One region of the Streptomyces sp. NPDC005761 genome, then DNA from elsewhere that is predicted to be linked to it. Evidence: riboswitches for the same ligand, from Rfam matches in the RefSeq annotation. Region 1 holds a riboswitch; the other holds the start of a gene.

What was found. A riboswitch is a leader RNA that binds a small molecule or an ion and turns the genes downstream of it on or off. The one in region 1 is predicted to bind cyclic di-AMP.
Positions count from the first base shown of each region.
Region 2: linked by a shared signal. The riboswitch ahead of ABZ434_RS03825 (M23 family metallopeptidase) and the one ahead of ABZ434_RS22060 (M23 family metallopeptidase) in region 1 are both predicted to bind cyclic di-AMP.

Region 1 covers NZ_JBEXXX010000024.1:75,361-82,730, reverse strand. Annotated here, with positions in the region: gene ABZ434_RS22075 (GNAT family N-acetyltransferase) at 1-2,668, opposite strand, end outside; gene ABZ434_RS22070 (HPr family phosphocarrier protein) at 2,843-3,124, shown strand; gene ABZ434_RS22065 (GntR family transcriptional regulator) at 3,304-4,011, opposite strand; gene ABZ434_RS22060 (M23 family metallopeptidase) at 4,325-5,161, opposite strand; cyclic di-AMP (ydaO/yuaA leader) riboswitch at 5,174-5,342, opposite strand; gene ABZ434_RS22055 (pitrilysin family protein) at 5,554-6,936, opposite strand; gene ABZ434_RS22050 (pitrilysin family protein) at 6,963-7,370, opposite strand, start outside.
Region 2 covers NZ_JBEXXX010000002.1:351,772-359,141, reverse strand. Annotated here, with positions in the region: gene ABZ434_RS03835 (PrsW family glutamic-type intramembrane protease) at 165-1,739, shown strand; gene ABZ434_RS03830 (aldo/keto reductase) at 1,752-2,696, opposite strand; gene ABZ434_RS03825 (M23 family metallopeptidase) at 2,860-4,017, opposite strand; cyclic di-AMP (ydaO/yuaA leader) riboswitch at 4,029-4,182, opposite strand; gene ABZ434_RS03820 (PP2C family protein-serine/threonine phosphatase) at 4,491-5,654, opposite strand; tRNA gene ABZ434_RS03815 (tRNA-Met) at 5,866-5,939, opposite strand; gene ABZ434_RS03810 (hypothetical protein) at 6,372-6,740, shown strand; gene ABZ434_RS03805 (SHOCT domain-containing protein) at 6,896-7,306, shown strand.

The DNA.
Region 1 (7,370 bases):
CGCGGTCGGTGGCGGGGACCAGACGGTGCGCGGTGTCGCCGAGGAGCTCGGAGGGCGCACCCGCCAGACCGAAGGAGAGGACGGCACCGGCCGCCGGGTCGATGGTGGCGCGCACGACGGTGTCGACGCCGCGCGGGGCCATCGCCTGCACGACGGGCCGGAGCTCGGCGGGCTTGCCGAGCAGGTCGGTCAGTTCGCCGTACGCCCGGCGCAGCGCGGCCTCGCCGTCGAGGTCCAGGCGGACTCCGCCGAGGTCGGCCCGGTGGCGCAGATGAGGTGCTGTCGTCTTCAGCGCCACCGGGTAGCCGAGCCGCGCCGCCGCGGTGACGGCCTCTTCCGGGCCTGGGGCCGGAAGGGTCGGCCGGACGGTGACGCCGTAGGAGGCGAGCAGCGCGCGGGCCTCGTCGGGCTCCAGGGGCCTGCCGCGCGGATCGGGGTCCTGGCCGAGCAGGGAGTCGATGAGGACGCCCGCGGCGGATTCGTCGATGGTGTCGTCGAGGAACTCGGGCACCTTTCCGGGCACGGCGGCCTGGCGTCGCCACTGGGCGTACCGCACGGCCTCGGCCAGTGCCCGGACCGCGCGTTCGGCAGCGGGGTAGGCGGGGATCCGTCCCACGGAGCGGGGGGCGTCGGACGGGGGGACCGCGTCGTCGGAGGCCTTGTCGGGGGTGGGGGCCGGCCGGCCGGTGGCGGTCGTCCCTGTGTCCGGTCCGCCCGGCCGCTCGGGAGCGGCGCCTGCGGGTCGCCCCGGTGCCCCGAGGGCGGGCGCCGCCGTTGCCGGCCGTTGCTGCGCCACCGTGCTGGTCGCGGCGGCCAGGGCCTCGGCGAGGCCGCCGATCTCCACATGGACCACGGCCACCGGCTTGGCCGGGCCGGTCGCGGCCGCCGCGTGCAGCGCCGTGGCCAGGACCTCCCCGTCGCCCGACTCCGCCTCGCCGTTCTCGCCCACCCACGGGATCGCCGTCACCACGACCGCGTCGCAGCCGTCGTCGGCCAGGGCCTCGGCCAGCGCGTCCCGGAAGTCCTGCGGGGTGGCGGCCGTGGTGAGGTCGACGGGCGGGCGCGGGCGCAGTCCCTCCGCGAGGCAGGCGTCGTACGTGAGCAGGCCGAGCGACTCCGAGTTGCCGAGGATCGCCACCCGTCCGCCGGCCGGGAGCGGCTGGTCCGCGAGGAGCAGGCCCGCGTCGACCATCTCCGTCACGGTGTCGACGCGGATCACGCCCGCCTGTCGCATCAGCGCGGAGACGGTGGCGTCCGGGATCCGGCTGACGGGGACCGCGTGGCCGGGTGGCGTGGAGCCGCTGTGCCGGGCGCCCTTCACCACGACCACCGGCTTCACGGCCCCGGTCCGCCGGGCGAGGCGGGTGAACTTGCGGGGGTTGCCGAGCGACTCCAGGTACAGCAGGGCGACGTCGGTGTCCGGGTCCTCGTACCAGTACTGGAGGAAGTCGTTGCCGGAGATGTCGGCGCGGTTGCCGGCGGAGATGAACGTGGAGAGCCCCGCGCCGCGCCGGTAGAGCCCGGAGAGCAGGGCGATGCCGATCGCGCCGGACTGGGTGAACAGGCCGATGCGTCCGGAGGCGGGCCGCTCGGGTGCGAGGGAGGCGTTGAGCCGGACCGTCTCGGAGTTGTTGATGATGCCGAAGGCGTTGGGGCCGATGATGCGCATGCCGTACGAGCGGGCCTGGCGCACCAGTTCGCGCTGGCGTTCGCGGCCCTCAGCCCCCCACTCCGCGTATCCGGCGGAGAGGACGACGAGCCCCTGGACGCCGTGCTCCCCGCAGTCCGCGACGGCCTCGGGAACCCGCTCGGCGGGAACGGCGACGACGGCGAGGTCGACCGGTTCGCCGATCTCGCCGAGGGAACGGTGGGCGGGCACGCCGTCGATCGTGTCCTGATCGGCGGCGAACGCCCTGTTCACGGCGTAGGTGCGGCCGGTGAAACCGGCGCCCAGGAGGTTGCGCAGGACCGTACGGCCGACGCCGCCGGGGGTGCGGCCCGCGCCGATGACGGCGACGGAGCCCGGGGCGAGCAGGCGCTGCACGGAGCGGGCCTCGGCCCGCTGTTCCCGGGCGCGCTGGACGGCCAGCGACTCCGCGGTCGGTTCGAGGTCCAGGGTGAGGTGGACGGAGCCGTCCTCGAAGCTGCGCTGCTGGGTGTATCCGGCGTCCCGGAACACCTTGATCATCTTGTTGTTGGCGGGCAGCACCTCCGCGGCGAAGCGCCGGATGCCGCGCTCGCGCGCGACGGCCGCGATGTGTTCGAGCAGGGCCGATGCGACGCCTCGGCCCTGGTGAGCGTCCTGGACGAGGAAGGCGACCTCGGCCTCGTCGGCCGGGGCGGATGCCGGCCTGCCCTGCGCGTTGATCCGGTCGTAGCGGACGGTGGCGATGAACTCGCCGCCCACCGTGACGGCCAGGCCCACCCGGTCGACGTAGTCGTGATGGGTGAAGCGGTGGACGTCCTTGGCGGAGAGCCGGGGGTACGGAGCGAAGAAGCGGTAGTACTTCGACTCGTCGGAGACCTGCTCGTAGAAGCTGACCAGCCGTTCGGCATCGTCCGTGGTGATGGGCCGGATGCGTGCGGTGCCGCCGTCCCGGAGCACCACGTCCGCCTCCCAGTGGTCGGGGTAGGCGTGATGCGGACTCTGCTCCGGAGAGGGCTGCATGGCCAAAGCGTACGGCTCCGCCAGCGGTCGCGTGGGTGCCGGGGCCGGGGCAGTCTGAGGGTTGCCGGCCGACGGCAGGGCGCGGGCGCGAAAGCGGCCCGCGGGTCGGCCGGAGCATCGCGCCCTGCATGAGAGACTGGTCTAGACAACCATTGATTCGTGAAGGGCAGAACCATGGCTGAGCGCCGCGTCAACGTCGGTTGGGCCGAGGGCCTGCACGCCCGCCCCGCTTCCATCTTCGTCCGTGCCGCCACGGCTTCCGGCATCCCCGTGACCATCGCCAAGGCCGACGGCAACCCGGTGAACGCGGCCTCCATGCTCGCGGTGCTCGGTCTCGGCGCACAGGGCGGCGAGGAGATCGTCCTCGCGTCCGACGCCGACAACGCCGAAGCCGCTCTGGACCGTCTTTCCAAGCTGGTCGCCGAGGGGCTCGACGAGCTTCCGGAGACCGTCTGATCCCCACGGGTCACGACCGCGGATATTCCCGCGAAAGAGCCGCGGCACCCTTGACCGGGAGTCGCGGCTCTTTTCGTTCAGCAAAGGACATGGGGCACCGAACGGCCTCACATGACTTAATCGGGGCAGCGGAAAGAAAGCCCTGAATGAATGGCCATTCTTTGTATACGGCGCGTTTGTTAATGCCGCCCACTCGGGGTGTTTACGGCATGTTGCGAAGTCCTCACCCCGCCGGTGCGGGCCGTGACGGCGCCCGGCCGGCCGGGACGGCGAAGCCGGTACTCGGCGGTGGCCCGCTCGGCGTGCTGGGCGGTCAGCGCCCTCGCCCTGTCCGCGTCCCCCCGCGCCACGGCGTCCACGATGGCTCCGTGCTCGGCCCAGGAATCGGCCGGACGGGCCGGGTGCTCGATCGCGTACATCCAGGCGGTCTTGTGCCGGAGCTGAGTGAGCAGCGCGATCAGGCCGGGGCTGCCGGAGGCCTGTGCGAGCGTCTCGTGGAACCAGCCGCCCAAGGAGCGCAGGTCCTCGCCCTCGCCCCGGCGGGCGCGCTCCTGACCGAGCCTGACCAGGCCGCGCAGCACCTTGAGGTGGGCGTCCGTGCGGCGGTGGGCGGCGCGGGCCGCCCCTAGCGGCTCCAGCAGCATCCGGACCTCCAGGAGGTCGGCGGCCTCCTGCTCGGTGGGCTCGGCGACGCAGGCTCCGGCGTGCCTGCGAGTGACCACGAACCCCTCGGACTCCAGGGTGCGCAGCGCTTCCCGCACCGGGACGCGGGAGACCCCGTAACGGCGCGCGAGCACCTCCTCGGTGAGTCGGCTGCCGCGTTCGAAGACACCCGAGACGATGTCTTCACGGATTGCCGTGCATACCGAATGCGCCGGAATGCGCATGTCCGAACCTCCGCCTTAATCCCCGCGGAACGCGGCCGATCGACGCCTGTCCTGCGACTCTATTGCAATGCGGTCGCATTTCCGACGGCGGGTGGAAATTCATGAATATCTTTTGGTCTCCGACGTTCGGGCACCGCCGCTGCGGACCGTCGGGGAACCGCCCGGCACGCCACGGCCGACCGGAAGGCACAGCCGGTGCGGACTGCGGACCCGGCGGGGACACGGCCGCCCACGCAGAGCCGGTGCCTGTCCGCGGACACGGCGAAGGCCCCGGCGTGGTGCCGGGGCCTTCGCCGAGGGGTCTTCGGAGAGGTCAGACGGAGACGCCGTGAGCGCGCAGGTAGGCGACCGGGTCCATGTCCGAGCCGTACGAGGGCGTGGTGCGGGCCTCGAAGTGCAGGTGCGGGCCGGTCGAGTTGCCGGTGGAGCCGGAGAGGCCGATCTGCTGGCCGGCGCCCACGCTCTGCCCGACGGACACGCCGATCGAGGAGAGGTGGCCGTACTGGGTGTACGTGCCGTCCGTCATGCGCAGCACGATGTTGTTGCCGTACGCCCCGCCCCAGCCGGCCTCGACGACCGTGCCGGCGCCGACGGCGACGACGGAGCTGCCGGATGCGGCGTGGAAGTCGATGCCGGAATGGCTGCCGGAGGACCACATGGAGCCGCTGGACTTGTAGCCGGTGCTCACGTACGAACCGGTCACGGGGAGCTGGAAGGAGCCGAGCCGGGTGCGCTCGGCGGACCGGGCGGCACGGGCCGTGCTCTCGCGGGCCTCGGCCTTCGCCTTCGCGGCGGCCTTGGCCTTGGCTGCGGCCTTCGCCCTGGCCTCCGCCTTCTTCTTCGCGTCGGCCTTCTTCTTGGCTTCCGCCTTCTTCTTGGCCTCGGCCTTCTTCTTGGCGACGTCGGCCTGGTGCTGCTGCGCGTCCGCCTGCGCGTCGATCCGGTCCGCGAGGGTGCCTTCGATGGCGATGACCTGGGAGAGGCCGGTCTCGCTGACGGCGGGGGTCTCGGTGTCGGCGGCGAGCGCCGGGGAAGCCAGTCCGCCGATGACGCCGGCGGTGGCCAGAGTCGCGATGCCGACGGCCTTCGCGCCGGTGCGCGTCAGACGGCTCGGGGCACGGTGCTTCCCGGTGGCACGGGTGAACGCCATGAAGTGGCTGGTCCTTTCCTTCCTTCTCGCCTACCGGGTTAGCTGACGGGTTCGGAGCAGGAAGGTCTCCTACGGATCCCCAGGCCCCGTGCGAGGCTCAGGCATCCGATTCACCCCAGGGACTGCGTGGGTCCCCGGCTCCCCAGGCTCGCGCCTGACGGGGACTCGGCGATGACTGCCCGGTACGTCGCGGATGCGGCATACGAGTGACGGACAGCCGAGCCGACGCTAGACGGGGGCACTTCCCCGCACCAAACGGACAGGCGGTTTTGTAGCGCATCCCACAGGGCAGACAGGCAACCTCTCCAACAAAACAGACAAAAAGGAAACCTCTGACGGAACGCGCTCCGTCAGAGGTTTCCTTTTGCCCTGCTATCAGGGCACGTGTCCGGTCAGCCGGTGACGACCGACACCTCTCCGATGCCGAGGGCCCGGACAGGCTCCTCGATCTGCGACGCGTCTCCGACCAGGACCGTGACCAGTCGGTCCCCCGGGAAGGCGCTGACCACGGCCGCGGTCGCCTCGACCGTGCCGGTCTCGGCAAGGCGGGCGTACAGCTGTGCCTGGTAGTCGTCCGGGAGGTGCTGCTCGACCTGGTCGGCGAGGGTCCCGGCGACGGAGGCAGCGGTCTCGAACTTCAGCGGGGCGACACCCACGAGGTTCTGCACGGCCGTCTCGCGCTCGGCGTCCGTCAGCCCTTCGGCGGCCAGGGTCCGCAGGACCTTCCACAGGTCCTCCAGCGCCGGGCCGGTGGACTCCGTGTCCACGGAACCACTGATGGCGAGCATCGCGGCGCCCGTCGCCCCGGACGCGGAGGCCGGGGCCGAGGAGCGCAGCACCTGGGCGAACGCCCGCACGCCGTAGGTGTAACCCTTCTCCTCGCGCAGCACCCGGTCGAGCCGTGAGGTGAGCGTGCCTCCCAGGCAGTACGTGCCGAGCACCTGGGCCGGCCATACGCTGTCGTGCCGGTCCGCTCCGATCCGGCCGATCAGCAACTGTGTCTGTACCGCGCCGGGACGGTCCACGATCACCACGCGGCCCGCGTCGTCGGCGGTGATCGGCGGGACGGGGCGGGGCTCGGCGGTGTTGCCCGACCAGTCGCCGACGGTGTCGGCGAGCAGCGCGTCCAGGTCGATGCCCGTGAGGTCCCCGACGACCACGGCGGTCGCGGTGGACGGGCGGACGTGTGCGTCGTAGAAGGCGCGCACGGCCGCGGCATCGATCCGGGCCACGGTCTCCTCGGTGCCCTGGCGCGGGCGCGACATGCGGGCCGTGGCCGGGAAGAGCTCCTTGGAGAGCTGCTTGGCGGCACGCCTGGCCGGGTTGGCCTGCTCGTGCGGGATCTCGTCCAGCCGATTGCCCACCAGCCGCTCGATCTCGCTGTCGGCGAAGGCCGGCGCCCGCAGTGCCTCGGCGACCAGACCGAGGGCCTTGGCCAGCCGGGAGGCCGGGACCTCCAGGGAGACCCGGACACCGGGGTGGTCGGCGTGGGCGTCCAGGGTGGCCCCGCAGCGCTCGAGCTCGGCGGCGAACTCCTCGGCGCTCTGCTTGTCGGTGCCCTCGGACAGGGCGCGCGACATGATCGTGGCGACCCCGTCCAGACCCTCGGGTTCGGCGTCCAGGGGGGCGTCGAGGAAGATCTCGACGGCGACCACCTGCTGGCCCGGGCGGTGGCAGCGCAGCACCGTGAGGCCGTTGGGCAGGGAGCCGCGCTCGGGCGCGGGGAAGGCCCAGGGCCTGGCCACGCCCGGGGCGGGCTGCGGGTGGTACTCCATCGAAACTCCGGTCGCGGCAGCGTCGGTCACTTGTCCGCTCCTTCGTGCGCGTCGGTGTCGGTGTCGGCGTCTGTTTCCGCCTCTTCGGCGGATTCGGCCGGTTCGAGGGGCTCGTAGACCAGCACCGCCCGGTTGTCGGGCCGCAGCTGGGCCCTGGCGGCCGCCTTGACCTCCTCCGCCGTCACGTCGAGCACCCGGTGCACGGCCGTCAGGGCGAGCTGCGGGTCACCGAACAGCACGGCGAACCGGCACAGTTCGTCGGCGCGGCCCGCGACCGTGCCGAGGCGGTCCAGCCACTCGCGCTCCAACTGCGCCTGAGCGCGCTCCATCTCCTCGGGCGTGGGGCCTTCCTCGGCGAACCGGGCCAGCTCCTCGTCGACCGCGGTCTCGATCTGCGCCACCTCGACACCACCGGACGTCTTGACGTCCAGCCA
Region 2 (7,370 bases), on a different contig from region 1:
CTTCCGGACCGTCGGCCAGCCATTGCCGGACCCCTGACGGGGCGCCGTCTGACCGCCGGTCAGCCGCTGACCGGCCGCTGACCAGGGGCCGGGCGGCCATCCGCCGAACCCGGGGGCCTTCACGCGCCATGGCCGTTGTCGGTCCCGCTCGTTAGGGTCGTGGGGTGTCCGACGGGTCTGTTCAGCATCAGCGGCAGTCGCAGCCGGCCGTCCCGGTGCTCGAGGAGCAGCTGGACGGTGAGGTCCTGTCCGCTGTGCCGGACCGGGGCCAATGGCGTTACCGCCCACGCCGCGTCGGCATGCTGTGGCGCAGCAGGCCGCTCCGCGTCATCGCCGTCTTCACCGTGCTGGCGCTCTGCGGGCTGGTGATCCTCGCGCTCGTCCGCGACCAGACCGGGACGCAGGGGCTGTTCGTCGGACTGGGCCTGGCCGTGTTGCCCGTCCCGGTGCTGATGACGGCTTTCCGCTGGCTGGACCGGGTCGAACCGGGCCCGTGGCGCAACATGCTGTTCGCCTTCGCGTGGGGTGCCTGCGCGGCCGCCCTGGTCGCGATCATCGCGAACTCCTTCGCGACGCGGTGGATCGCCACCGCCACCGCCGATCCGGGCAGTGCGGACACCCTGGGCGCCACGGTCATAGCGCCCGTCGTGGAGGAGAGCGCCAAGGCAGCGGCCGTACTGCTCCTCTTCCTGTTCCGGAGACGCGACTTCGGGGGCATCGTCGACGGCGTGGTCGTCGCCGGCTTCACCGCGACGGGTTTCGCCTTCACCGAGAACATCCTCTATCTGGGCAACGCCTTCGGCGAGGACCAGCAGATGGGCTCGGGCTTCGCCTCGGTGACGGCGGCGACGTTCTTCGTACGTGCGGTGATGTCGCCGTTCGCCCATCCGCTCTTCACCGTACTGACCGGCATCGCCTTCGGGATCGCCGCGAGCAGTGCGCCCCATCAGCGTCTGAGGCGCCTGGCGCTGCCGCTCGTGGGCCTGCTCCTGGCGATGGGCATGCACGCCCTGTGGAACGGATCGTCCTCGTTCGGCCCGTACGGCTTCTACGCCGTGTACGGCGCCTTCATGGTCCCGGCCTTCGGGCTGGTGACCTGGCTGGCGATCTGGGCCCGCCGACGCGAGCTGCGCACGCTCGGCGTCGAACTGCCGGCGTACGCGACGGCCGGCTGGCTGTCCCCCGCCGAACCTCTCGCCCTCTCCTCGATGCGGGCCCGCGGCATGGCCAGGGACATCGCTCGCCGACGCGCGGCAGCTGACGGCCCGTACGCAAGGCCCCACGGCCACGCGCACTCGGGCCACGCTCCCACGCACGCCCATGGCGCCTCGCACCCCCACCACCGCATGCCCGCCGCGGCACGGAAAGAGGTGAAGGCCCGGGGCAGGGCGGCGGCCCGCACGGTGGCCGAGTACGAGTCGTTCGCGACCTCACTGGCATTTCTGCGCCGGCAGGCCCGCCGCGGCACGGCGGGCCCGGACTTCACCGAACGCGAGCGGGAGCTGCTGCACCACCTGTGGCAGCGCAGGGAGACGGCCGGCCCCGCCCTCGCGTACGCGGCGCAGGCCACGGGGCGTCTGCGCCCCCGGCCCGTGCCCGCGGTGCGCCGGCCGTACCCGCACCCCTCGTACCCGTACGACGGGCATCCCTACAGCGCGCCTGCGTACACGGCCGCGCCGTACACGAACCCGCCGCGCCCCCCGTACACGGACACGCACGGGTACGGACCGCAGGGCTGAGAGCTGTCCCGCTCAGGCGGAAGCCTCCGTGAGGTCCGCGAGCTCCTGGTCCGTCAGCCGCAGACCGGCGACGGCCACCAGCGCGGGGAGCTGCTCGACCGTCCGGGCCGAGGCGATCGGTGCGGCCACGGTCGGCCGGGCGGCCAGCCAGGCCAGCGCCACGGTCGCGATCTCCGCGTCGCGCTCCTCGGCCACCTTGTCGAGCGCGGCGAGCACCTTCTGTCCGCGCTCGGACTCCAGGTGTGCCCCCGCGCTCCCGGCCCGGGCGCTCTCCACGGCCGTGCCCGGACGGTACTTGCCGGTGAGGAAGCCGGAGGCGAGGGCGAAGTACGGGACGGCCGCGAGCCCGGCATCGGCGGCGGTGTCCTGGAGCTCGCCCTCGTACGTGTCCCGGGAGACGAGGTTGTAGTGCGGCTGCAGGGCCACGTATCGGGCGAGCCCCTCGCGCTCGGAGAATTCCAGCGAGGCGCGCAGGCGCTGGGGGCTGATGTTGGACGCGGCGATCTCCCGGACCTTGCCGTCCTTCACCAGTTGGTCGAGGGCGGTGATGATCTCCTCGACCGGGACGGACTCGTCGTCGAAGTGCGTGTAGTAGAGGTCGATGTGGTCGGTGCCCAGCCGGCGCAGCGACTCCTCCGCGGCGGCCTTGATGGTGGTGGCCGAGAGCCCCTTGTACGCGGGGTGGGCGCCGACCTTGGTGGCCACGACGATGTCGGACCGGTTGCCGCGTGCGGCGAGCCACTTGCCGATGAGGGTCTCGGACTCGCCGCCCTCGTTGCCGGGGATCCAGGCCGAGTAGGAGTCGGCGGTGTCGACGAAGTTACCGCCGGCCGCCGCGTACGCGTCGAGGACGGCGAAGGACTGCGCCTCGTCGGCGGTCCAGCCGAAGACGTTGCCTCCGAGGGCGAGAGGGAAGACCTGAAGGCTGGAGGAACCGAGCGTGCGAAGAGAAGTCATGGGTGCAACAACGGCTTCCACCAGGCCCCTATTCCGTGGCCTCTGCATCTGAACTACTGCCACGGGCGGACGCGGACGGACCGGCAGCCCTGACGTCGGGGGGTGAGCGTCAGGGCTGCCGGGGTCACGTGGGCCGGAGGAGGCCGTCGTGCGGGGAACGGGCTCAGACCGTCAGGCCCCGGGCGCGCAGCCAGGCCATCGGGTCGATGCCGGCGCCGTCCGCGGTGTGGACCTCCAGGTGGAGGTGCGGGCCGGTCACGTTGCCGGTCGCGCCCACGCGTCCGATGGTGTCGCCCGTCGTGACCTTCTGGCCGATGCTGACGTCGATCGAGGACTGGTGGCAGAACCACACCTCGGTGCCGTCCTCCAGCTCCAGGACCGTGCGGTAGCCGTAGGAACCGGAGTAGCCGGCCGACTTGATCGTGCCGGTGTGAACGGCCTTGATCGGGGTACCGGTCGGCGCCGCGAAGTCGAGGCCCGTGTGGTAGCCGGAGGACCACATGGAGCCGGCCTCGCCGAACGTCGAGGTGATCGTGTACGAGGAGGTGGGGATGGCGTAACTGGCTGCGAGCTTGGCGAGCCGCAGCGCCTCCGCCTTCTTCGCCGCCTCCTCCGCCGCCTTCTTCTTCTCGGCGGCGATCTTGGCCTCGGCGGCGTCCTGCTGCTTCTTCGCCTCGGCGGCGGCCTTCTCCGCGGCCGCCTTCTCCGCGGCCGCCTTGACCTCGGCGTCGGCGGCGTCCTGCTGCTGCTCGGCCTGCTGGAGGATGCGGGCCCGGAGTGCCTCACCGGCGTCGGTGGTGCCCTGCTCGGCCTCGGCGGTGGTGATGCCGGCAGTCGTCAGCGGGGCGGAAGCGGTCTCGGCCGCCGTCTTGTCCGCCGCGGATTCGGACCCGCCCGAGAACAGTGCGCCGACGCCCGGGAGGGACTTGGCGTCGGGAAGATTGTCCGCGATGGAATCGGGAAGAGAGATGGAGACCGGCGGCTTGCTCTGGGCGGTGGCCATGCCACCCGCACCGACGGCCGCGATGACGCCGACCCCGAGGACGGTGGAGCTGCGGGCCAGACCATTGCGCTGCTTGGCGACGCGGTGCTTGCCGCGCACAGGGCGGATGGACTCCTCGGTGGGGTTCCATTCCTCCCAGGTCCTCTCGGGCCCGGCCTCGTCGGCGCGGAAGTCGTTTCCGAAGTCGCTGCCCCGATCGGTCGCGTAGTCGGCCCCGTACTCCGTACCGAAAACGGTGGCGGGCCGGGTAGCGAAGTCATCGCCGTACTCGGGCCCGAACCGGGAGGGAGCCTCGGGGGCAGGCTTGTTGGACGCCACGTGGGCGCACTCCTTTCCTTCCTTCTCGCCTACCGGGTTAGCTGACGGGTTCGGAGCAGGAAGGTCTCCTACGGGCCCCTCCGTCTTATGGCAAGACAAAGATGCCCGATTCACCCCATGTAGGTGGTTCCCCGGTTCCCTTGCGGAATTCGGCGCTCGCGCACGGTGCCGCCACTGACGGCGGCTGGGACAACCGCGCTGCGTTATCGAACGTTAATAGACACCGGGGTCCGATTCCAAGCTGTTCCCACTGATCGTTCACGTCCTTGGCCTGGACTTTACGGGACACAACCGGGTGGAATCGGGCGAGTTGATCGCCCCTCAACCGCCTGCCGATTTCTGACGTTACGTCAAATGTTATGCGGAGTGGTGCCCTTCGGTTACGGACGGTGGCATCCCGGCCGGCCGCTCCAACACACCCGTCACCGCGGGGCTCCGGTGCCGCACCACACTCGTCGTCCCGAAGCTCCGGCTCACTCGCCGCCGTCGCCCAGACCGACGATCTTCACGGTCCTGCGCCGGTCGGGCTGGCCCTCGGCCGGCCGCACGACCGCGAGCAGGGCCATGTCGTCCGTGGACTCGCCCCCCGTGTGCAGCCGCACGTCGTCGGTCAGCGCGGAGAGCAGTTCCTCGGGACCCGGGAAGATCCGTCCGCGCAGCCGCTCGGCGGGGTCGTAGAAGACCCCTTCGGCATTACGGGCCTCGGAGAGGCCGTCCGTATAGAGGAGGAGCGTCGCCCCGGGGGGCAGATCCCACTCGTCGGCCCGGTCCGGCCACACCCCGAGGTCCATCCCCAGCGGCAGCGCGGGAACCGACGGGCCCAGCACGTCCAGAGCCCCGTCCGTATGCAGCAGCAGCGGCTCGGGGTGGCCCCGGTTCACGATCCGCACCCGGTCCGAGTCCGGCGGGACCTCGGCGAGCACCGCGGTGATGAACCCCTCGAACGCGTCGAGCCCACCGCGCCGGTCCGACTCCCGCGCCAGCGCACGCTCCAGCCGCCGCGCCACACCTTCGAGCGTCTCCTCCTGCTCGGCCGCCTCCCGGAAGGCGCCGATGACCACCGCCACCGCCTCCACGGCGTCCAGCCCCTTGCCGCGCACGTCCCCGACCACCAGCCGCACCCCATGAGGGCTGTCCGTCACCGAGAACAGGTCACCGCCGACGAACTCGTCCGCCTGCGCCGCCTCGTACCGAGCCGCCACGTGCAGCCCGCCGATCCGGTCGGACGGCGTCGGCAGCACCGCCCGCATGGCCGTCTCCGCGATGACGCGGGCCGAGGCCAGCTGCTCGTTGCTGCGTCGCACGACCCCGTTGATCACGACGGCGAGGACGGAGACGGTGAGGACGGTGAGCAGTTCGATGGAGGGCACGACCTGCAGCAGGTTCCCGCTGAGGACGCGCAGCCCGACGACCGCCAGCAGCGCGGCGACACCGGTACGGATCGTGCTGGCCCGCGAGAAGAACGGCGCAGCGATCAGCGGAGCTGCCGCGAACAACGGGATGGCGGTGAACTTGGGCGGGGTCAGTGCGTCGAACAGCACGCCCCCGGCGATCATCAGCGTCGGCAGCGCCCTGACGAACCGGCGGGTCCGCACAACCCCGGCACGCCTCGTCCGCCGCTTCTCCCGCTTCCCCACCTGCTGGTCTCCTGCCCGGTGCATCCACGGCCGCGGACGGTACCGCGCACCACCCCCAGGCTTCCCGCAGCAGGGTCGCGGGGCGACTCCTCGTCGGCCAATGGGGGTACGTACGCGGCATGCGGCTTCCTACCGAGCGACCCGGCGGGCCGACGGCGCACAAACGAATCAGGCCCGGCACGCTGTATGCATGCCGGGCCTGATTCTTCAGTAGCGGGGACAGGATTTGAACCTGCGACCTCTGGGTTATGAGCCCAGCGAGCTACCGAGCTGCTCCACCCCGCGTCGGTAAACACAACTCTACGGCATGTTCGAGGCACTCATGACCACCCGGCGCGCACGCCCCCGCAGACGGCGCTCGGCCCGGCCCGCCGACCGCGCCCCCGCCGAGGACGCCCCTGTAGCCACTCGACGTGCAGTTCTCTCCCAACCACCGTCGATGGAGGGCGACACCATGCCGTCGAGACCGAACAGGCCGCCGCTGCGGCCCCCTTGTGCATCAGGAACACCTCACTCCCCACGACCGATCTTCGCCAAGTCGTCAAAGTGTCGAAAACGAGAAGGTGTTGCAAGGAACACGTGTTCTGCCGCAAGGTAACTGCTGCATCCCCCGGACCGGTGGGCTGCCCGTGCGAGCAGGCCCCGGAGCGCGCAGTCGCCGCGCCCCGCAAGCCACTCCCGGTCTCTCATCGCAGCCTGTCTGGAGGGCCCTCGACGATGACCGCACCGATCACTCCCGCCCCTGCCCCGGCCACCTCACCCTCGCCCGTACGCGGCGCCGTCATCAGCGGCGTCATCGGCGGCCTGATGGGTGCGGTGATGAGCGCGGCGGTGAACTACACCGCCGTCGGCCTCCCGGACAGCGAATCGGTCAACGCGCTCAACCACGCGATATCGGGCCTGATCAGCGGGTTCATCGCCGGCTTCATAGGAATCCTGGCGCACAGCCGGAAGACCGCATCGGCCGCACGCGCGGCGGCGGCCTCCAGCGCGCCCACGGCGCCGGGGCCGGCGGAGGCCGAGGAACGGTCCACCGAAACGGTCTCCGCGGAGGCTTCCGGCACCGCCCCCGTACCGGAGAAGTAGCCGCCGCACTCCACGCCGCACCGCGCCGCATCGCGCCCGCCCGTCCCCCTTCCCCCTTCCGGCGGAACAGGGACAACTCCAACGGGCGCATGCACAAATGCGGTGATATGACTGATTTCACATTCAGCCATTCGACGCGGTGCCTGGAGTGGACGATGGACGACTACCCTCTGCTCAACCTGTTCTGGACCATGCTCTGGTTCTTCCTCTGGATCATGTGGCTGTTCCTGCTCTTCCGGGTCATCATGGACATCTTCCGCAGTGACGACCTGGGCGGATGGGCCAAGGCGGGCTGGCTGATCCTGGCGCTGGTGCTGCCGTACCTGGGCGTCCTCATCTACGTGATCGCACGTGGCAAGTCCATGGGCACACGTGACGTGAGGGAAGCGAAGGAACGTGACGCGGCCTTCAAGGCGTACGTGAGAGACGCCGCGGGCACGTCCGACGCGAACGGCGCGCCGAAGAGCAGCCACGTCGAGGACCTGTCGAAGCTCGCAGACCTCAAGGACAAGGGCGCGATCTCGGAAGAGGAGTACCAGCGGGCGAAGACGAAGCTCCTCGTCTGACCACCCGGTACGGCGGCGGTGCCGGCGGTTCCACGGTCGGCACCGCCGCCATGTCAGGGCGTAC